3 regions of the Hymenobacter antarcticus genome follow, and region 3 is predicted to be linked to each of the others. Evidence: riboswitches for the same ligand, from Rfam matches in the RefSeq annotation. Region 3 holds a riboswitch; each other region holds the start of a gene.
What was found. Region 3 has a riboswitch for S-adenosylmethionine ahead of ABD819_RS00125 (O-acetylhomoserine aminocarboxypropyltransferase/cysteine synthase family protein). Riboswitches for the same ligand answer to the same signal wherever they lie in the genome.

Region 1 (3,270 bases), on a different contig from region 3:
GTATGCTCACTGTCGCCGAAGCCGTTGCCCGCGTGCTGGCCACCGCCCGCCCGCTCGCTCCCGAAACCGTGGCCCTGCCCCACGCCAATGGCCGCGTGCTGGCCGAAACCCTCGTGGCCGACCGCGACTTTCCGCCCTTCAACCGGGTGGCCATGGATGGTATTGCGGTGGTGCACGCCGCCTGGGCCGGGGGCCAGACGGAGTTTGCCATCGAGCATACCCAGTACGCCGGCGCGCCCGCCCAGGCGCTGCAAAACCCGCACAACGCCATTGAGGTAATGACCGGGGCGGTGCTGCCACCCGGCACCGATGCGGTTATTCGCTACGAGGATATTCTGCTGGCCGACAACCGCGCCACCATCCAGATTCCTTCGCCCGAAGCGCCCGGCGTCAACATCCACCGCCAGGCCGCCGACCGCCGCCGGGGCGACGCCCTGCTCCGGCCCGGCACCCGCCTGGGCCCCGCCGAGCTGGCCATTGCCGCCACCGTGGGGGCCGCCGAAATGATGGTATCCCGTGCCCCGCGCGTGGCCGTGGTGAGCACCGGCGATGAGCTGGTGGGCATCAACCAGATGCCCCTGGCGCACCAGATTCGGCGGTCCAACGCCTATGCCTTGCAGGCGCTATTTGCCCAGGCCGGGGCCGATGTTTCGCTGTTTCACCTGCCCGACGACCGGGAGGAATTGCGCACCGGCCTCACCAATATCCTCGCCGCCGGCTTCGATGCCGTGGTGCTGAGTGGGGCCGTGAGCAAGGGCCGCGCCGACCACCTACCCGGCCTGCTGCGCGAGCTGGGGGTGGTCGAGATTTTCCACGAAGTGAACCAGCGCCCCGGCAAGCCGATGTGGTTTGGGGCGCGGGCCGGCGGGCCGGTGGTGTTCGGCCTGCCCGGCAACCCGGTGTCCACCTTCCTCACGGCCTGCCGTTACGTGCGCCCCTGGCTCCGGGCGGTGCAGCAGCCCGCTGATGCGGAAGCGGCTGCCGCGGCTGTTGAAGCGCCGATGCCCGCCGTGCTCACCGTCGAAATTAATTTTAAGCCCCCGCTGACCCATTTCGTGCCCGTGGGCCTGACGGTAGACGATGAAGGTCGCCGGCTGGCCACGCCGCTGCGGGTGGGCGGCTCCGGTGATTTGGCCGGGCTGGTGGGGGCCACCGCGTTTCTGGAGCTGCCGCCGGAGGTGGCGGTGTTTCCGGCGGGCAGCGTGTGGCCGGCCTGGGGGCTGTAGCGCGAAGCGGTGCTTCGCGTCGCCGCGCAGGTCGCAACGGTTCGGCGGTTTTAACGGCGCGGGGACGCGAAGCACCGCTTCGCGCTACAATTTTTTCGCGTCGTATCTTCGTGCTACGCTGCTATCCAGAAAGACCGAGGGACCGGGCCCGATGACGTCTTGGCAACCTACCACGAGTAGGTGCCAACTCCCGTTTCACCGCGTTTTTTTTGGTGGAAGAAGATGACAGCCGGAACCGTGCGCCTGCGCATGGGTTTCTTTCTGGATACGCGTCCGTACGCTGTTATTCGACCCAGAAAGAAATGTCCGTCTCCGCCCCTACCCTTCCGAAAGCCGTTCCCCAGCGCGAAGCGTTAGCCTCGCGCCACAGCCTCCCCGAAATCCTGCGCCAGCGCCTGCTGATTCTCGACGGCGCGATGGGCACCATGATTCAGCGGTACCCGCTGACGGAGGAGGATTTTCGCGGCACCCGCTTCGCCGACCACCCCAAGCCCCTGCGCGGCAACAACGACCTGCTCTCGCTGACCCGGCCGGATATCATCAAGGGCATCCACGCCGAATACTTCGCCGCCGGGGCCGACATGGTGGAAACCAACACCTTTAGCGGCACCACCATCGCCCAGGCCGACTACGGCCTGGAACACGTCGTGTACGAATTGAACTACGAGTCGGCCCGCCTGGCCCGCGAGGCGGCCGACGAATACGCCACGCCCGAGCAGCCGCGCTTCGTGGCCGGCGCGGTGGGCCCCACCAACCGCACCGCCTCGCTCTCGCCCGATGTGAATCGTCCCGGTTTCCGCGCCGTGACCTTTGATGAGCTGGCCACCGCCTACCTGGAGCAGGTGCGCGGCCTCGTGGATGGCGGCGTAGACACACTGCTCATCGAAACCATCTTCGACACGCTGAACGCCAAGGCTGCGCTATATGCCGTGCAGAAATTCTTCGACGAAGGCGGCCGGGTGGTGCCGCTCATGATTTCGGGCACCATCACCGATGCCTCGGGCCGTACCCTCTCGGGCCAGACGGTGGAGGCGTTCTGGAACTCCATCCGCCACCTGCCGCTGCTGAGCGTGGGCCTGAACTGCGCCCTCGGGGCCGACCAGCTCCGCCAGTACGTGCAGGAGCTGAGCCGCATTTCCGACGTGCATATTTCGGCCTACCCCAACGCCGGCCTGCCCAACGCCTTCGGCGGCTACGATGAATCGGCGGAAGAATTTGCCGCGCTGGTGGAGGATTATCTGAAGGAAGGCATCGTGACGGTAGTGGGCGGGTGTTGTGGGACGACCCCACAGCACATCGCGGAATTGAGCCGTTTGGCGAAGAAGTATAAGCCAAGGGAGTTGAAACAGTTAAAAGTTAAAAGTGAAGAGTTAAAATCCGGAGAAAAACCAGTTGTAGGTTTTAACTCTTCACTTTTAACTTCTAACTCAATCGCCACGCGGCTGTCCGGTCTCGAACCCTTCAACATCGCCGCCGACAGCCTCTTCGTGAACGTGGGCGAGCGCTGCAACGTGACCGGCTCGCGCGCTTTTGCCCGCCTCATCCGCACGGGGGCGTATGAGGAAGCCCTGGCCGTGGCCCGCCTGCAGGTGGAAGAAGGCGCGCAGGTCATCGACATCAACATGGACGAGGGCATGCTCGACTCGGAGCAGGTGATGACGACCTTCCTGCACCTCATTGCCTCGGAGCCCGATATCGCGCGGGTGCCCGTGATGATTGACTCCTCGAAGTGGAGCGTGCTCGAAGCCGGTCTGAAGTGCGTGCAGGGCAAGAGCATTGTCAACTCGATTTCGCTGAAAGAGGGCGAGGACGTGTTCCGGGCCCACGCCCGCACGGTGCGCCAGTACGGCGCGGCCGTGGTGGTGATGGCCTTCGACGAAAACGGCCAGGCCGACTCGCTGGAACGCCGCCAGGAAATCTGCCAGCGCAGCTACGATATTCTGGTGCACGAGGTGGGCTTCGACCCTTCCGACATCATTTTTGACCCCAACATCCTGACCGTGGGCACGGGCATGGACGAGCACCGCAACTACGCTATCGACTT
Region 2 (3,270 bases), on a different contig from region 3:
GGGCTGTAGCACGTTATCAGCCACCTGGTAGTACTTGCCCTCGTAGCTGAAATGGTCCTGCTTCCACACGTTGGTCACCACGTCCAGCCACTCGCGGGTGCGGGCATACCGGTCGTCGTGCTGCTCGAAGTGCAGGCCGTATTTGGTGGCCTCGTCGCGCCACCAGCTCGACACCACGTTCAGCGAGAGCCGGCCGGGCGCAATCAAATCAATGTTGGCGGCCTGCTTGGCCAGCAGCGCCGGCTGGTGAAACGTGGGGCGCACGGCCACCATTATTTCCAGCTGCTCGGTGACGGCGGCCAGCGCGGCGGCCGTGCTCCAGGCTTCCAGCGAAGCCGCCTCCGTGCCCTTGATGTCGTTCAAGTACAGCTCGGCGATGAGCGTGAGGTCGTAGCCCAGCGCCTCGCTGCGCTGCGCCAGCTGCTTCACGTAGCTCCAGTCGGTGGGCATGTGCTCGTCTTCCACGTTGCGCAGCCAGCCTCCAAATACGGGCATCCAATATCCGAATTTCATATTTTTGAATGGTGAGCGAACGTCATGCTGAGCTTGCCGAAGCATCTCTACCGCAGTAGTAATTCATGTTGATTGCAACGAAGCGGTAGAGATGCTTCGGCAAGCTCAGCATGACGTTCTTTTTTGATGATATTGAGTTAAACCGTGGCCAATTCACCTTTCCCAGCCCCCACCGCCACTGCCGGCAGCTGCGTTTCGAGGTAGTCCACGAAGCGGGCATAGGGGTCGAAACCCACCACGTTCACGGCATCAGCCACGAAGTTGGACAGCGCGTTGATGTCGTAAAACAGCACGTCGCCGGTGCGGTCGTTAATCAGGTACTCGATGCCGCCCACGTCGATTTTAGCGGCGGCCACGATGCGCTCCACGGCGGCGATGACCTCGGCCGGCGGCGTGAAGGCTTCCACCTGAATCCCCTTTTTCGGCGCTTCGGTCAGACAGAATTCGGCCGACTGCTCCTCCGGAATCTGGCAGATTTCGGCCGGGCACAGGTTGAAGCTCTCGCCGGTGGTAAACACTTTCATGGCGTAGAGAAACTTGCCGTCCAGCATTTCCACGCGGTGGATGTTGCCGCCGCGGGGCGTCACGTATTCCTGCACCAGCGCCGTCTGGTCGATGCCCAGGTCAATCTGGTTATTGTCCACAGCCGCCTGCAATCCTTCGATAGTATCGAAGCGGATGATGCCCGCACCACTGCCGCCAATATTCACCTTCACCACAATCGGAAAACGCAGCTCTTGGGCCGCATCCACCGCCCGCGAGGCGTGGTTGATAACCCGCGAAGCCGGGTATTTCAGTCCCAGCGACTCAAACAGCGAAAGCTGCCGCGCCTTGTTGGTCTCGATGGCCGTGGCCGCCGAGCCGTTGATAATGCGCGTGCCGATGCGCTCCAAATGCGTGGCAAAACCGGCCGTGTGGAAAATGCCCTGCCCGTGCCCGCGCAGGTAGGCTGAGGAGCTCATGCGGTTCACCACGAGGCTGTAGCGGCTCTCCTTTTCCGATGGATTGAAGAGGTGATGCGCGGCGTCGATTTTCTCGTAGGGCAGCTCGCGGCGGTCCAGCTCGGCGAAGAGCGGCTTGAACCATTCGGGGTGCTCGAAGTAGATGCCAATAGGCTTTTGCAAGGATGACATAAGTAACAGTAATGAGATGAAGTGAAATCGGGAGAAAAGCTGTAATTCCGAGCCGTATGGCGCTTAAAAGCGCACGGCGGCATAATCCAGCAAGAATTAAAAGAGGGGCCCGAGCGGGTTGTCGGCAGGTCATTTTCAAAGGACCAGAGCGCGTAGCCGCATCAACTGAGAGCAGGCAGCGAGGCCGGGCGTAGGCTAAAAAGCACGACGCGAAACCAACTCCACCACAGAGCAATCGGCAAACAACCCGGAAAATGAGGACGCAGACGCCGCGGGCGGCCACAAACACGCCGCTATCGAAAGCCAACGGGCTTCCGCAACGGACTTACCTACCCGCGAAAAACCACTCGGGACGGATTAGGCCAGACAACAACAGCAACAACAGCCCATACCAGCCATTCGCAGGGTAGCGACGGGGGCACGAAAGGCGGTGGTTCGGAGGGGGAGGTTGTTGGAGGCTTCCACGGCAACTTGTTTTTATATGGTCAGGAATTGGCACCGTGCCCGCGGTTGCGGATGGTTGCCGGCGCGTCTGTGAGCCTGTCTCTCAGCGCCTCTGTATAAAAACAATCCTTTAGGAGAAAGAATTGATAGTACAAATATAGGCAGGAAACCCGAACCCTGGCAAAAGGTTGGCGGCAGGCCTGTACTTACCGCTATAAAAAAAGAACGTCATGCTGAGCGGAGCCGAAGCATCTCTACCGCGCAAGTAACCAATTACTCTCGCAGTAGAGATGCTTCGGCTCCGCTCAGCACGACGTTCTACTTGTTGTTTGTTTCTGCCTTAAAAAAGGCCTTGCTTACCTACCGGCGCAGGGCCAGCCGCACGCCGGCCATCAGCCAGCGCGAAGGCATCTGGGCCCCCAGCAGGTCCGAATACCGCTCGTTGAACAGGTTCTGCACCTGGCCGGTGAGCCACAGCCGCTCGGGTAGCAATGCCGCTTCGAGGCGGGCGTTGAAAACCACGTAGCTCGGGGTGAGTGCAACATTCAGCTGGCCATTGGTGGGCGTGACAGTGGTTTGCTGAGCCGCCCGCTGCTTGTATACGCCGCCCACGGCCACGGTGAAGCGCCGTTGCACCACGCTCACATTGCCACTCACCAGGTGCTTGGCCACGTTGCTCAGGTACTGCGACACTACTTCGCCGGCCACGTTGAGGTGGGTATATGTGTAGCCCACGCTGCCTTCCAGACGCAGACCGGCGGCGAGCTTGGCGCGGGTGCTGGCTTCAAATTCCAGGCCCTGGGTGGTGACGGCGAACAGGTTCTGGGCGAAGCGGTAAGTAGCAGCCGGGTTCAAATTTGTGAAGCCTGTGGCCTCAATTACCTGGCTGCCGGGCTGGCTTACGTAGTCAATAAGGTTGCGGCCGTAGCGGTTGAAGTAGGTGGCGCGCAGCGTGAGGGCGGGCAGGGGCACGAAGTCCACGCCGCCCTCGTAGCTGATGGTGCGCTCGGCGTTCAGGCCGGGGTTGCCCACGTTGAAGCCGTTGGGTACGGTGCCGGGCCGGATGGCCGAGTTGTACTGCTCGGTGAAGTTGGCCGCCCGAATGGCCCGGCCCACGGCGGCGCGCACCGTCAGCTTCTCGCCCATTTGCTGGCTGGCGGTGAGCTGGGGCACCACTTCG
Region 3 (3,270 bases):
ATCACGCCCGGCGGCGCGGGCATCGTGGAGGGCGCGTTTCCCACGTTTTTCGGCAAGTTCATCGGCACGGCCACGCTCACCAGCTTCATGGTGCTGCTGTACCGGGTGGTTACGTACTACCTGTATCTGGTGCTGGGCAGCGTATTTCTGCCCCGCTGGGTGGCGCGGGTGTTTGCCAAGCGGCCGGCCGCAAGCCCGCTCAACGAACCGGCTCTCGCAACCACAAAAAAAGCCCCTAACCACAAGGGTTAGGGGCTTTACTACTGCCTGAGCGCGGATGCTTACTCGGCTTCGAGCATCAGGGCCGCGCCGTCGGCCGACTTGAGCGTGAGCTTGTCGTCGGTGAGGGTCTCCACGGCGAAGGTGTTGCTGGTGGTGCCACCGTCGGGGGTCATGGTAATGGTTTTGCCGGCCTGGTCGAAAGTGTATTTGCCCGCTACTGCCCCGTTGGCCCCGGTCATGTTGTAGGTGCCGTTTGCAAAAATGCGCAGCTCCTCGTCCTTCTGGGCGTCGGTCTGCTTCACTTTGTCGCCGGTGGTGTCGGTTTCTTTATGCGTTTTCCACACCTTGCTATCGGTGCCGTACAGAATGTTCACGCCCTCCACTTTGCCTTTGTCGTTGCTGCACGAAGCGGCAAAAAGCGACACAAGCACCAAGAGGCTGGCCAAGTAACGGAACGAGAAAAGGGACTGGAGTTTCATAAGCACAAGGAGTAATGATGAGGAAAATGGAACGACGGCGCGCGGAGTGCGAACTCGTCGGCTTACGGCCCACACGCGAAAGAGTTTAGAACGAAACCCGGCCTGTACTTGTCCGTATAGCACCCGGTCGGACTGCCAAAGGCGTTTCCGGCCGCATTCATCCCTCATTTAATCAGCAGCCAACCCATGGGACTCTTAGATTTTCTTAGCGACAAAGGCGAGCAAAAGCCCGTAGAGCCCGCGGCCAAGCCTGCGGCCGGCGGTACCGATTTTTTCGGCAATGCCAAACCGGAAACTGCCGGTGACTCGTATACCGTAGTCAGCGGGGATTCCCTCTCAAAAATAGCCAAACACCACTACGGCGACGCCGCCAAGTGGCATCAGATATACGAGGCCAATAAGGCCCTCATCGGCAACAACCCTGACCACATTGAAGTGGGCCAGGTGTTGACCCTACCTAGTCTCTAGGTACTTTTTTGCAGAAAAAAGGTGAGAAAAGCCACTCTGTTTCAGGGTGGCTTTTTTGCGTCTGATGGGTTCGGGTTTGGCTTTTAAAAAACCGTCATGCAGCGCGTAGCGAAGCATGACGGTCTTCTTTTTTTGCGGGCAACATTTGCCCACGGAAAAATTTCTGCCGTACATTTGGGCCACCAACCCGGTACTCCTCGCTAACGGTGAGCAGTTTTCAAGTTTTATACAGAAGCGGCGAGAGACTAGGCTCCCTGACCCGCTGGCAACCTTCGCAAAACGAAAGGTGCCAATTCCTACCCACTCGCAGCTTCGGCCACGATGGGACAGATGATTCGAGTGCCATGGAAACTTCCCCTCATTCTGCTCCTTTTGCCCCGACTACTCCGGCTGCTTTGCGCGCCGTGGTCTCGGGCTTTTTTGTTTCGGCCCCAGACGGCCGCAGCGTGGCATTGCGCCCGGCGCGAATGCGAATGCGAATGTGTTGTTGCTGCCCGTGTTGTTGCTAAGCTGATTCCGGCTTAGAACCCCTCCCCTTTCTTCTGGATTTTTTTGGTGGCCCCGTGGGTCTGCCGCATGCTCTTTTTCGGGCTTGGCGGTGGGCTCGGGCCAGCCGTTCAGCACGGGCGTTTCGGGGAGTTGCCGCGCTTAGAATCGGCCTTATTCAGCTAATCAGCGCCTTTTAATTTGTATTTCTGATTTTTCACAAACGTTAAATAACCCCGCATCATGTCCACTCCAGCCCAACATTTCGAAACCCTTCAGCTCCACGCCGGCCAGCAGCCCGACCCCACCACCGGGGCCCGCGCCGTGCCGCTGTTCCAAACCACCAGCTACGTCTTCAAGAGCGCCGAACACGGTGCCAACCTGTTTGCGCTGAAGGAATTCGGCAACATCTACACCCGCCTGATGAACCCCACCACCGACGTGTTTGAACAGCGCGTGGCGGCGCTGGAAGGCGGCGTGGCGGCACTGGCCACGAGTTCGGGGCAGGCGGCTCAGTTCATTGCCCTGAACAACATTCTGCAGGCCGGCGACAATTTCGTGAGCACGGCCTACCTCTATGGCGGCACCTACAATCAGTTCAAGGTGGCCTTCAAGCGCCTGGGCATCGAGGCGCGCTTCGCGGATGGCGATAATCCGGCCAGCTTTGAGCCGCTGATTGACGAGAAAACCAAAGCCATTTACCTCGAAACCATCGGCAACCCCAGCTTCAGCATTCCCGATTTTGAGGCCATCGCGGCCATTGCCAACAAGCACGATTTGCCGCTGATTGTGGACAACACGTTTGGCGCGGGCGGCTACCTGTTCCGGCCCCTGGAGCACGGCGCGCACATCGTGGTCGAGTCGGCCACGAAGTGGATTGGCGGGCACGGCACCAGCGTGGGCGGCGTGATTGTGGACGGCGGCACCTACGACTTCGGCAACGGCAAATTTCCGCAGTTCTCCGAGCCCAGCGAGGGCTACCACGGCCTGGTGTTCAGTGATGTATTCGGCAAGAACGGGCCGTTTGGCAACATCGCCTTCATCATTCGGGCGCGGGTAGAGGGGCTGCGCGACTTTGGGCCGGCCATCAGCCCGTTCAACTCCTGGCAGCTGCTCATCGGCCTCGAAACCCTGAGCCTGCGCGTGGAGCGCACCGTGGAAAATGCCCTGAAAGTGGCGACCTGGCTGGAGCAGCACCCGCAGGTAGAAAGCGTGAACTACCCCGGCCTGGCCAGCAGCCCCTACCACGCCATTGCCCAGCGCTACCTCAAGCGCGGCTTCGGCGGCGTGCTCAGCTTCCGGGTGAAGGGCACGAAGGAAACGGCCACGCAATTCATTGACAGCCTGAAGCTCATCAGCCACCTGGCCAACGTGGGCGATGCCAAGACGCTCATCATCCAGCCCTCGGCCACCACGCACCAGCAGATGAGTGAGCAGGAGCAGCTGGCGGCGGGCGTCACGCCCACGTCGCTGCGGCTATCGGTCGGCATCGAGCACTTTGAGGATATCACGGCTGATTTGCAGGCAGCGTTTGATGCCATCGGCAACACGGCCAGCCTGCCCACGGAGGGCGAGGAAGTAGGCGAGCCCGAGTTGCAGCACACCCAACCGCTGG

Region 1: linked by a shared signal. The riboswitch ahead of metH (methionine synthase) and the one ahead of ABD819_RS00125 (O-acetylhomoserine aminocarboxypropyltransferase/cysteine synthase family protein) in region 3 are both predicted to bind S-adenosylmethionine.
Region 2: linked by a shared signal. The riboswitch ahead of ABD819_RS05340 (ATP-grasp domain-containing protein) and the one ahead of ABD819_RS00125 (O-acetylhomoserine aminocarboxypropyltransferase/cysteine synthase family protein) in region 3 are both predicted to bind S-adenosylmethionine.

Annotation. Positions count from the first base shown of each region.
Region 1 is NZ_BAABDI010000017.1:48,879-52,148, forward strand. It holds gene ABD819_RS12925 (molybdopterin molybdotransferase MoeA) at 3-1,226, shown strand; SAM riboswitch class I at 1,345-1,455, shown strand; gene metH (methionine synthase) at 1,529-3,270, shown strand, end outside.
Region 2 is NZ_BAABDI010000004.1:229,353-232,622, reverse strand. It holds gene ABD819_RS05345 (LLM class flavin-dependent oxidoreductase) at 1-513, opposite strand, end outside; gene ABD819_RS05340 (ATP-grasp domain-containing protein) at 651-1,646, opposite strand; SAM riboswitch class I at 2,121-2,213, opposite strand; gene ABD819_RS05335 (TonB-dependent receptor plug domain-containing protein) at 2,451-3,270, opposite strand, start outside.
Region 3 is NZ_BAABDI010000001.1:34,360-37,629, forward strand. It holds gene ABD819_RS00110 (lysylphosphatidylglycerol synthase transmembrane domain-containing protein) at 1-252, shown strand, start outside; gene ABD819_RS00115 (hypothetical protein) at 282-701, opposite strand; gene ABD819_RS00120 (LysM peptidoglycan-binding domain-containing protein) at 888-1,169, shown strand; SAM riboswitch class I at 1,391-1,506, shown strand; gene ABD819_RS00125 (O-acetylhomoserine aminocarboxypropyltransferase/cysteine synthase family protein) at 1,899-3,270, shown strand, end outside.